3 regions of the Paenibacillus lutimineralis genome follow, and region 1 is predicted to be linked to each of the others. Evidence: riboswitches for the same ligand, from Rfam matches in the RefSeq annotation. Region 1 holds a riboswitch; each other region holds the start of a gene.
The links. Region 1 has a riboswitch for cyclic di-AMP ahead of EI981_RS23665 (TrkH family potassium uptake protein). Riboswitches for the same ligand answer to the same signal wherever they lie in the genome.
Positions count from the first base shown of each region.

Region 2: another riboswitch for cyclic di-AMP. It lies ahead of EI981_RS21465 (KamA family radical SAM protein); the one in region 1 lies ahead of EI981_RS23665 (TrkH family potassium uptake protein).
Region 3: another riboswitch for cyclic di-AMP. It lies ahead of EI981_RS00505 (C40 family peptidase); the one in region 1 lies ahead of EI981_RS23665 (TrkH family potassium uptake protein).

Region 1 covers NZ_CP034346.1:5,349,979-5,353,602, reverse strand. The annotation lists gene uvrC (excinuclease ABC subunit UvrC) at 1-168, shown strand, start outside; gene EI981_RS23670 (CPBP family intramembrane glutamic endopeptidase) at 134-1,852, opposite strand; cyclic di-AMP (ydaO/yuaA leader) riboswitch at 2,205-2,361, shown strand; gene EI981_RS23665 (TrkH family potassium uptake protein) at 2,437-3,624, shown strand, end outside.
Region 2 covers NZ_CP034346.1:4,802,136-4,805,759, forward strand. The annotation lists gene EI981_RS21460 (methyl-accepting chemotaxis protein) at 1-7, shown strand, start outside; gene EI981_RS21465 (KamA family radical SAM protein) at 83-1,222, opposite strand; cyclic di-AMP (ydaO/yuaA leader) riboswitch at 1,394-1,537, opposite strand; gene EI981_RS21470 (cobyric acid synthase) at 1,560-3,182, opposite strand; gene cobS (adenosylcobinamide-GDP ribazoletransferase) at 3,299-3,624, opposite strand, start outside.
Region 3 covers NZ_CP034346.1:107,624-111,247, reverse strand. The annotation lists gene EI981_RS00520 (M1 family metallopeptidase) at 1-391, shown strand, start outside; gene EI981_RS00515 (hypothetical protein) at 457-1,290, shown strand; cyclic di-AMP (ydaO/yuaA leader) riboswitch at 1,511-1,646, shown strand; gene EI981_RS00510 (C40 family peptidase) at 1,650-2,141, shown strand; cyclic di-AMP (ydaO/yuaA leader) riboswitch at 2,384-2,519, shown strand; gene EI981_RS00505 (C40 family peptidase) at 2,523-2,993, shown strand; gene EI981_RS00500 (GNAT family N-acetyltransferase) at 3,238-3,624, shown strand, end outside.

The DNA of each region.
Region 1 (3,624 bases):
GATGCGATACCCGGCGTAGGTGAGAAACGACGCAAACTGCTGTTGAAGCACTTCGGCTCACTGAAAAAAATAAAAGAGGCCTCCATCGAAGATTTTCGGCCTCTTTCTATCGGGGATAAACTCGCACAGACAATTATTGATTCGCTTCGGGATGAGGAGCCGGAATAAACGGCTCCTCTTTTTTTGTTGGCGAAATCGGACGTTCCTTATACGCTGGGTTGAAGCGGTAGATCAGATAACCGACAATGGCCGGCAGTACCAGATAGAATAACCCAGCAGCAATATTCAGTCCTCCGCCCATGACCATCAGACTGATTGACATCAGAATCGTATCGAAGATGACGTGGGAGAAGACGGCGGTAATAAATCCATAGCGCAGGAACACGAAGCTGAACAGTAAGCCGATGAACATGAGTTCAATAGGCCGCGAAATAACTGGATATATCGGATATAGGGTATGACCGAAGGCCCAGATCAGAGAAGTAATCAAACTTGCTACAAATGTACTACGGAACATCTTCTTTAGCATAGCGATCCCGAACAGTCGGTATACGGCCTCCTCTCCGATACCAGCTACCCAAGCCAGCAGCGGGAATAGCAGCGGCAGAAGCATGTTATACGTCGATTGGGAGGCATCTGTCGTCGACCAGGTATGAATCGTATTCTCGAGAGCCAGGAAAATAACGGACTGTACCCCAAGCAAAATCAGCGCCCAGGCATACCCGTTCGTCATCGCTGTCAGCACGTGGCGGCCATAACCGGGCTCTTTGGCCCTTGGCCAGAGGATCCGCCCCTTCTGTCTCCAGAGCGCATCGCCACCTACTAGCGATACATAGATGGAGCCGGACAGCAGTAGAGTTACTACGCCCTGAATAACGAAGCTCAAGATGAGTATGGAGCTGCTCAGACTATCCTTCTGTAAATAGGGCAGCATGTTGATTGCTCCGACCATACTTAGGACAAAATAAAGAGAAGCTAGTAAGAGACCACGCTTAAAAGAGGTGTAGGCTCTTGTCACTATGCTGTACACGATCGCCAGAATAGCCAGAACGAAGGTGAGTAGCCCATAGCCTGCAAAGGTAAGGATGTAGGCGAGCGTCTTCTGACCGCTGAGATAATCGTTGTAGGAACTCGGAACGGTGAACTTCGTCTCCATTGAAGCTACCGCGCCATATTCGAAATGAAATTGTATCTGGGCCTGTGACTGTCCGATCTCGTAATTTGGCAATTCATACAGTAGACCGTATTGCCCTTCGGTGGTAGCCAACTTCAGATCGGCTTCACTCACTCCTAGAGTCTTCAGGTAAGGGCGGACTAGCTGCTCTTTATCAGTCAGGCTGATATCGCCTTCCCGGGCCACCAGAGACAGTGTATTCTCGCGACCGTAGTCGAGTAAAGTTTGCTTGGTGGCATTACTTGTCGAGATGACCTTCTCAAAGGCAACGACATTGCCCTCCTGCATATTTATGTCGATGCTTAAGAGGCTTAATATGTCATCCGGGTCTGTAAAGGTAACATGGAAGACGTCATAAGGAAATTGTTTGCCATAGGATTTAGAATATTTGCCGACTAAATTTTCCTTCGTCAAATATCCGAACAGTTCAGGCTTTGTATCGTATGTAACGTGAGCATTCTGAAAATTGCCGTTGATGCCAAGCTCCGTCTGAGCGAACGAAGCGGCGGCTTGCCTGGCTTGATCTTTGCTGATGGTCTTGCTTAATTGTTGCTCCGGCTCGTTCACGGAAGGGAGCCAAAGCTGCAGGACGATGAAGAGGACCAATCCAATCGCAGCAAGTATCCAGAGTGCTTTAGGTTTGAGCAAGATCCCAGGTGAGTTCTTGGAAGTTTGCATTTTTACAGCTCCTTTTACACTTTTTTCTAAACAAGGAATTGTTCAATGTGTCCGCTTGTCGTAACCAGTGAGTTAGAAGCGGGGGTGACATTGGGCGTAATTCTTAAAAAACACATTCAATTAAAGATAACATAGGGGACCTTAGGTTCGCCAATCGGGCTATAGTTCACGAGAATCTGCAATATCTCTGGTAAGGTCTCGCACGGCTCAGATAATGGAGTATCATAATCATAGTTTCACGCCTTTTACGTCTTTTTCGAGTTATTTAATCCAAAAGAAACTTTGTTATTACACGCCGATAAGGCTTATAATCCATTTGACGAAAATGAAATGAAAAACAATGAAACAATAAAATATTAAATGGCCGAATTTCTTTACGAAAACGGGGGAACCGATTTTTAGGGGTGAGTTTCGCTGAATTCCTGGATATTCCAAGGATTCAAGCGAATAGGGCAACCGTTCATGTCCGAATCCGTCAGCTAACCTCGTAGGCCTTTGAGCAGGGACCAATCAATAAGCATTGGATTTCCAGTGCTTTTTTTCTTTGCTACAAAAAGGATGGAGTGATTAAGTTGCAGTTAAACATGTGGGTAAAATGGTTCAGGTTTTCCCCGCCACAGATTTTAGTATTGGGCTTCGCAGCCATTATTCTCGTTGGAGCACTACTGTTAATGCTGCCGATCTCAAGTACAACAGGGGAATCCTTACCATTCGTTGATGCGCTGTTTACCGCAACTTCAGCAACCTGTGTGACTGGATTGATCGTCGTGGATACAGGGACATATTATTCTACGTTCGGTCAGGTCGTGATTATGCTGCTGATTCAGACGGGCGGTCTCGGGTTCATGACCGTGGCAACCTTATTCTCGCTCGTATTCAAACGTAGAATATCGCTCAAGGACCGTCTTTTGCTGCAAGAGGCGATGAACCAGAACACGATGGAAGGGATCGTCCGCTTGATTCGCAAGGTTCTGATCTATTCCCTGGTCATTGAGAGTAGCGCCGCGTTAATCTATACGATTCGCTGGTCCTTTGATATGCCGTTTGGACGCGCGCTATATTTTGGAATATTCCATGGAGTGTCCATGTTTAATAATGCTGGTTTTGACTTGTTCGGTCATTACCAGAGCCTTACTCGCTATGTAGGCGATCCGATTGTTAACCTGGTGACGATGTTCCTGATTGTATCTGGGGGCCTTGGATTCATCGTGTTGTCGGATCTCGTTGACTTCCGGAAACACCGTAAGTTATCGCTTCATTCCAAAGTGGTATTGACGATGACAGCTTCGCTTATTTTGGTTGGGGCTTTGGTTATTTACGTATTTGAGTTTACGAATCCAGGCACATTCTCAAGCCTTAGCTGGGGAGAAAAGATATGGGCTTCCTTCTTCCAGTCGGTATCGCCGCGGACGGCGGGGGCAAATACGGTCGACCTGGGCTCGCTAAGGCAGGCAACTCAATTCTTTATGGTCATCCTTATGTTTATCGGTGCTTCCCCGAGCTCTACCGGGGGTGGGATTAAGACAACGACCTTTATGATTCTGATCGGCGCTGTAATCTCGATGATTCGCGGGCGGTCTGATCTTGTGCTGTTCCGCTATCGTCTGACTCAGGACCGTATCTTCAAAGCGGTCACGCTGACGATGTTATCCTTGTTCCTCGTCATCGCGGTATCAATGGTGCTATCGACGACCGAGAGTGCAAGCTTCCTGAGCATCCTGTTCGAGACGACTTCGGCTTTTGGCACGGTTGGCTTGACAGTGGGGTTAACG
Region 2 (3,624 bases), 550 kb from region 1:
AGTTTAAGAGGGATAGATCATAAGAAGAACCGCCGGAAATGGGATTCCGGCGGTTCTTCCGTGTTAAAAGAATCAATTCTTCTTATAATTCATTCACCGAGACGACCTCGGCCAATTTCTTCTCGGGTCTCTTCCAATACGACTCATTGCCAGGAAGATCATCAAACCAGGCTGCATCTTCTGGACATTCAAGCATCATGAACTTCCCATACTCATCATCACGGGACTGATGATACTTCAAATACGCCATTCCGTTCTCGATCGCTAATATTTCGATTTTACCGGATGTATGGCTCATTGATAAGCGAACGCGCTTGCCTAAGCCGGAAGTACGGGCCTTAGCCCCTTCCACCAGTTCATATGCCCGCTGCAGCGGAATAACAAAATCGGAATTGCCGGCGACCGGACGGTTGATGAAGAAATAATAAGGTGTTACACCTGCCCAGGACAATTTGTCGAGCAGTTCCCCAAGCACCTTCTCGTCATCATTGATCCCCTTCAGGATCGGCGTCTGATTCACGACAATGGCTCCAGCCTTATGTAGTGCCTCGAAGCATTTGCGCGCTTCCGCCGTAATCTCCCGCGGATGATTAATATGCGCCATCACATAAATGCGCTTCTCCGCTGAGGAAAATTCAGAGATCAACTGCAATAGATCAGGATCCTCATAGATCCGCATCGGATTAAAGACAGGGATTTTCGAGCCAAGTCGGATGATCTTCACATGATCGATCGACCGCAGCCGTTCGAGGATAGTGCGCAGCTTGGTAGTTGCGAGAATCAGACTATCCCCGCCCGTCAATAACACATTGTTGATCTCAGAATGTCTGGAGATATATTCAATCCCCGGTGTTACATCGGCCATCGCTTCCTTCACATCATTGCGGAACAACCGCTTACGGAAGCAGTAGCGGCAATAAGCACCACATACCTCAGAGACGATCAGAAGCGCCGTTGTCCGATACTTATGCTGACAGCCAGGTACGACATAATTCGTATCCTCGTCAGAAGCATCCCAGCGCCCATATTCCCGCAATTCCCCGGTATTCGGAATAACCAGCTTACGAATCGGGTCATTAGGATCGTCCCAGTCAATCAGATTCAAATAATAATCATTCGCCCGGAACACGAATTTGTCAGTAATCGGACGAAGTTGATCCCGTTCCATTTGAGACAACTGCGTCACCCTATCGATATTTGTAATGTACTTCGGGCTTGCCATACACCATCTCCTCCTTTATCTCTACAACACGCCGATTCGTAAAGAAGAAGCACGGAAACCAAAGATGACAGTGCAGCGCAAGGCATCACATGCCGAGTAATAACGGGTCATTATAAAAAGATCCATAAACACAAAAAGACCCGTAGCAGGGTCATTGCAGAGCAGTATAAATGATGACCCATCCACTGCTGACGAGGTTAGCTGACGGACTCGGGAAAGATGGTTCCCTACGTGTACTATGCACAACGATTCGCCCCAAAAAATGGTTCCCCCGCTTTTCGACTTTACCATTCGAAAATTAAGCGTATATTCATCGTATTACAAATGTAAGCGTATGTCAAAACTGAGGATTCTTTGGAAGGTCTGCAATCTCATATATTTGATCCATATCCAGATGCCCTCTTACATGATCGGCAAGTCGGTCAAACGCAATCTCTCGCCTTACGGCGGCGGAGAATGTCGTAGCCAGAGGCTCCAGCCCCTTGGCTTGTCTAATTCCATCCAACCAAGCCCTGCGATAGCTATCACTATTGAATAGACCGTGCAAATACGTACCGAACACTCGCCCATCAATACGACAGACTCCCTCCATTCGTTCCTCTCCATCAACGCTTTGAACTAGGAATAAGGAAGTTGCCTCTTTCTCCCTACTAGCAGTGCTTCTTGTCACATCGTTTGAGTTCACTACGGTATCTGAGTTAGATGACTCTAACACACAACCAGCTTGGCTTGAGTATACCGTCTCCCCGGAATGAATTTCGTAGCCACCAACGGGGATAATAGGCTCCGTCGAATAAAGGTGGAGGGGGGCATCAGGTAGAACATGTCCTGCGGTGCGGATTGTCTTTTTTCCAGGAAGAAACGTCGTCCTCAGCGGCAGCCAGCCAAGTCCACGGGATTGATTCACTTTGCCAGATTCAACGGCCTCTGGATCAAGGAGTACATCGCCAAGCATCTGATATCCGCCACAAATACCGACCAGTTGCGAATGAGTGCTGCTCTCCATATACTGCTCAATCGCTCCGTCCAGCCCCTGTTCTCGCAGAAATGCCAAGTCGCTAATCGTATCCTTGGAGCCTGGCAGGATGATTACATCCGGCTCTCCTAGCTCCGCTGCTCGCTGGACATAACGCACAGACACGTCCGGCTCTGCATCCAGCATGTCGAAGTCAGTAAAATTGGAAATACGGGGATAACGAATAACGGCAATATCAATATCACGGCCCTGCTTAGGCATCGAAGCGTAGGAGTCGAGAATAACTGAATCCTCGGCCTCGATCTCCATATCCGGCAGGAAGGGCAGCACGCCGAGCACGGGAATGCCTGTCCGCTGTTCCAACCAATCCAGCCCTGGCCGAAGCAGCTCCAGATCGCCTCTGAATTTATTGATGATGAAGCCCTTCACCCTGGCCCTCTCTTCGGGCTCCAGCAATTCGAGCGTCCCGACCAGAAACGCAAACACCCCGCCGCGATCGATATCGCCCACCAAAATGACCGGAGCTTCCGCCCACCCAGCCAGATTCATATTGACGATATCGCGCTGCTTCAAATTGATCTCCGCCGGACTTCCCGCACCTTCCAGTACAACGAGGTCATATTCATCCCTCAGTCGGTTCAGTGCCTCCATCACGATCGGTTGGGCCACAGGCAGGAACTCCTCACGATATTTCATCGCGCTCAGATGCTGATAAGGCTTGCCGTGAACGACGATCTGCGAGTGCATATCTCCTGTCGGCTTAATCAGGACGGGATTCATATCCGTCGACGCCTCGATTCCACAGGCCTCAGCCTGCACTCCCTGGGCGCGCCCAATCTCCCGACCATCGGCGGTGACATAAGAATTAAGCGCCATATTCTGTGATTTATAGGGAGCTGTTCTGATTCCGTCTTGAACGAAAATTCGGCATAAGGCAGTCACGATGACACTCTTGCCGACATCAGAAGCCGTACCCTGCAGCATCAGCACAGCGCCTCGATTGCTGGAGTCTACGCAATTCCTCTTTGTATCTTTTTCCGTTATATCAACTTGCTCTCTTAATAAATCTTCTTGCCTCATCGAACAAACCTCCACTTCACTCATTGAAAAAGCAAGCAGGCGAGCAGTAGCAGTACCGCTTCCAGCCCTTCATTGATCGCGCCATAGGTATCCCCCGTCAAGCCGCCCAGCCTTGCATTCATCCGGCTCGCCATCCAGGAACCGACTCCCCAAGCTAATAGAGGGGCAAGAACATAATAGACCATAGGGATGATAATATTCATATCTCCCCACTCTGGCACAGCGGCAAGCAGCAGCAGTCCAGCCGATAGCACAAGGGCCAGTAAAGTCGCAAGCAGCGTATCCTTGCCGCTCTGTCCCCGGAATCGTCCGGCCAGTCCTTCCCCCCCGCGCGCGGTCGGCCAAT
Region 3 (3,624 bases), 1.3 Mb from region 1:
CCAATACGTATATAGCGACAAAATGGCTGATTTCTCAGTCGATCGAATTCAGATTTATCCCTCCAATTCGAGCAGCGGATCGGTCTATGAATCAATCATCGATATAAGCCGTAAGGGCGCCAATTACCCAGAGGTTTCCATATTGCTCTCGTTCAAGGACGGACATACTCTGCGTAAAACTTGGAATGTGGATAACGACACCCTGAAGATTAAGGTCCAGTACAAAGAGCCTGTGGATTGGGTACAAATCGATCCTGAATATGCGCTCGTTCTAGAGAACAAACATATTAACAACTACCTGAAGGCGGAGGTTCAGGAACCAGTGGGTACCCGCTCTACCTTAACGATCGTCAAATTGCTGGAGATCGTACTCGGATCGTTATTATGGTAGATATCTAACCTCTGCGGCCGTATTCTATGAAGCCTTACCTTAACAAAACTCTGAGGGGGAAAAGTATGATCTATATACGTAATGGATGGAGTCTTATAAAAAACCAGCTTCCCTCTATTATCATTCTGTTTCTGTATCAACTGCTCTGGGGACTATTTTTATACAGGCTCGTCAATTCAGTAGTTACGGAGGTCTTGGTTAGATACCCAGATCCCCCGCCCAATATGCTCAGCCAGTCTCTATTCCTTCTGGAAGGTCAGTACGAGCTCAAGCATAGCCCAGACATCCGTCTCTATCTGGGGATGCTGCTCGGCATGGCTCTCATCCGACTGCTAGTGACGCCCCTGCTCCAGGCAGGGATCCTGTATGGCTTAATGTCCAAGGAGGAGCGAAAGAGCGGACTTCCGCTGTTCCGAGGCATGAAGGAGTTTGGGAAGCCGGTGTTCTTCTTCCTATTTATCGAACTTATATTAATCAGCCTTCCCCTATTATGGATTCTCCCTCACGTTCAGGGACTTCTGCCAGACATACTTCGCTCAGGAACCATACAGATCACCCCGATCCTGAAGATGTCGGGCGTTCTACTTGCATGGATGATCTATTGCTGGCTCATTGACCAAATCTCGCTGTTCGCGCAATTTGGCTATCTTTTTAAAAAGGGGCTATGGGGTTCTATTCTAATAGGTATTCGATATGCGCTTCCTGGAGCAGGCATCTCTCTCTTACTTGGAGCTTTTGCACTGATCTTGTTCTTAATCTTTGGCTCAGTATCGTGGATATGGACCGGAATACTCGCTCTTATTCTGCAGCAAAGCTATCCTTTCATACGAAGTTTGTTTAGAGTTTGGGAAATAACCTCTCAATATCAACTATGGGAAATGAAATCACAAAAAAGTTAATTTTTTTTCACTATTACAATCCCTTATACCACAAGGCCTCCGCCAGAATCGGAGGCCTTGTTCTTTGTTTTTCTCTCTGAATCTTGTGAATTAACCATTGCCAAAATATACTTCTCTTTGTTACAATAACAACAGCAGAAATTCAGTAACAGTTTTGTAATCATTATTGTCATAATAAGTCAAGTAATAGCAATAGCGAGTGTAATTATAACAATTATTTACGAAATCATGGCCGAATTCCCTTAACGGGGAACGGGGGAACCACTTTGGGTGAATTGATCTCGCTAGAGAGGGATCATAGGGAACCTTCAACCGAATCCGTAAGCTAACCTCGTAGGCAATCGGAAGGAGTATTTTTCTTGAAGAAACAGTTAACTACATTAGCTCTTGGTGTTACATTGCTCTTCTCCATCGGAACTGGCAGCGCTTTCGCAGACTCCAAATTAGACTCTGCTATTGATGGAGCGCTCGGAACGAAGTATGTATCCGGTGGTACAACGACTTCTGGGTTTGACTGCTCAGGATTTACGATGTATGTATTCTCCAAAATCGGTATCAAGCTTCCTCACCAATCGGGATCGCAATATAAAATGGGCGAATCCATATCCAAGGATGAACTACTCGCCGGCGACCTGGTGTTCTTCAACACTTCAGGCAAAGGCATATCTCATGTGGGTGTTTATGTAGGTGAAGGCAAATTTGCTCACGCTTCCACTTCCAAGGGCGTTGTAATTAGCAAATTGAGCGAGAAATATTATGTAGACCGTTATGTTGGAGCTAAGCGCGTTATGAGTTCTGACAAGTACGAAGATGCTACTGGAGAAGTTACAGATCACGATGATGTAGAATAATAACGAATTTTAAGCCCGCGGCGATTCAATTAGAATCACAACCGCGGGTTTTTTATTTGCCTAAGGGCCTGCATTCCCCCTACTTCTGGCCCTTTATGCCTATGCACTCAAATATAAACACAGACTTACAGATCAAATCTATCGACAAGCTTGTCAAACCTGGGCGGGTTTGGTAAAATGACCAATGTAATAGTAACAAGTTTGTAAACTTTATTGTAACTATCGTAACTTTTGGGTGAATCAACTAAGAACAGCCGAATTCCTAAGCACCCGGGAAACGGGGGAACCATCTGGGGTGAATTGGCCGCTATCACGCTGCCATAGGGAACCTTCAACCGAATCCGCAAGCTAACCTCGCAGGCCTTGGAAGGAGTTTACATCTTGAGAAAAACAATCATCGCAGCCGCAGCAAGCCTAGCCATCTTCTTCACTATGCAAAGCGGCAATGCTTTTGCGAGCACCACTCTAACTAATGTTGTTGACTCGGTATACGGTACACCTTACAGACTAGGTGGAATCAGCGCCAGTAGCGGTTTTGACTGCTCAGGCTTCACCAAATATGTATATCAGAAAATGGGCGTAACCCTACCTCGTGTATCGACGGATCAGTTCAAGCAAGGCACTGCAGTAAGCAAGAGCCAGTTGAAGCCTGGCGATCTCGTCTTCTTCAATACGACGGGTAGTGGCGTGTCCCATGTAGGCATTTATGTTGGTAATGGAGAATTCGCGCATTCCTCCTCATCCAAGGGCGTTCGTATCGACAGCTTGAGCAATAGCTACTACAAAGCGCGTTATGTCGGCGCCAAGCGTATCCTTAGTCAATATACTTATTCTCTGTATGCCCAAGCTTAATCTCCAGCGTTCAACCATTTGACTTTCATTCATTCATTTATCATCATTTATCTATATAATGCAGTTGATTCCAAGCCCGGAATCAGTTGCATTTTTTTATATCCGCTTCTACAACGTATTGGGTAAGCAAAATATTCTAAAATCGCGCTAACACCTTTACAAGGAATAGAATTCCCGTTAGAGTGAGTTTAAAAAGGTAATCTAGGCATCCATCCTATCATGCAATAAGCAAGGAGGCGTAAATATGGAAAAGTATATTCCGAAATTTCTTATTGTACCTATGGAAGAAGACCATGGCGCAGATATCTGCACCTGGCGCTACGATTCTCCCTATGACGTATATAGCTGGCTCCCTTGGGAACAGATGAAGGCGCTCGATGTAGAATTCGGCAATCCTGCACTACGGGCCGAACAATACGCCTCCCTATTGGATGAGACCGGCGAGCTCGCTGGCTTTGCCCAATACTTCCCTCTCAAAGGAGTAACCCGTATTGGGGTCGGGATGAGACCTGATTTATGTGGTCACGGCTATGGTAAATCATTTGTCATCGCGATCGCGGAGGAGGCGCTGCGTCGTAAGCCTAGTAATGAGGTGGATCTCGAGGTACTGACCTGGAACAAAAGAGCGATC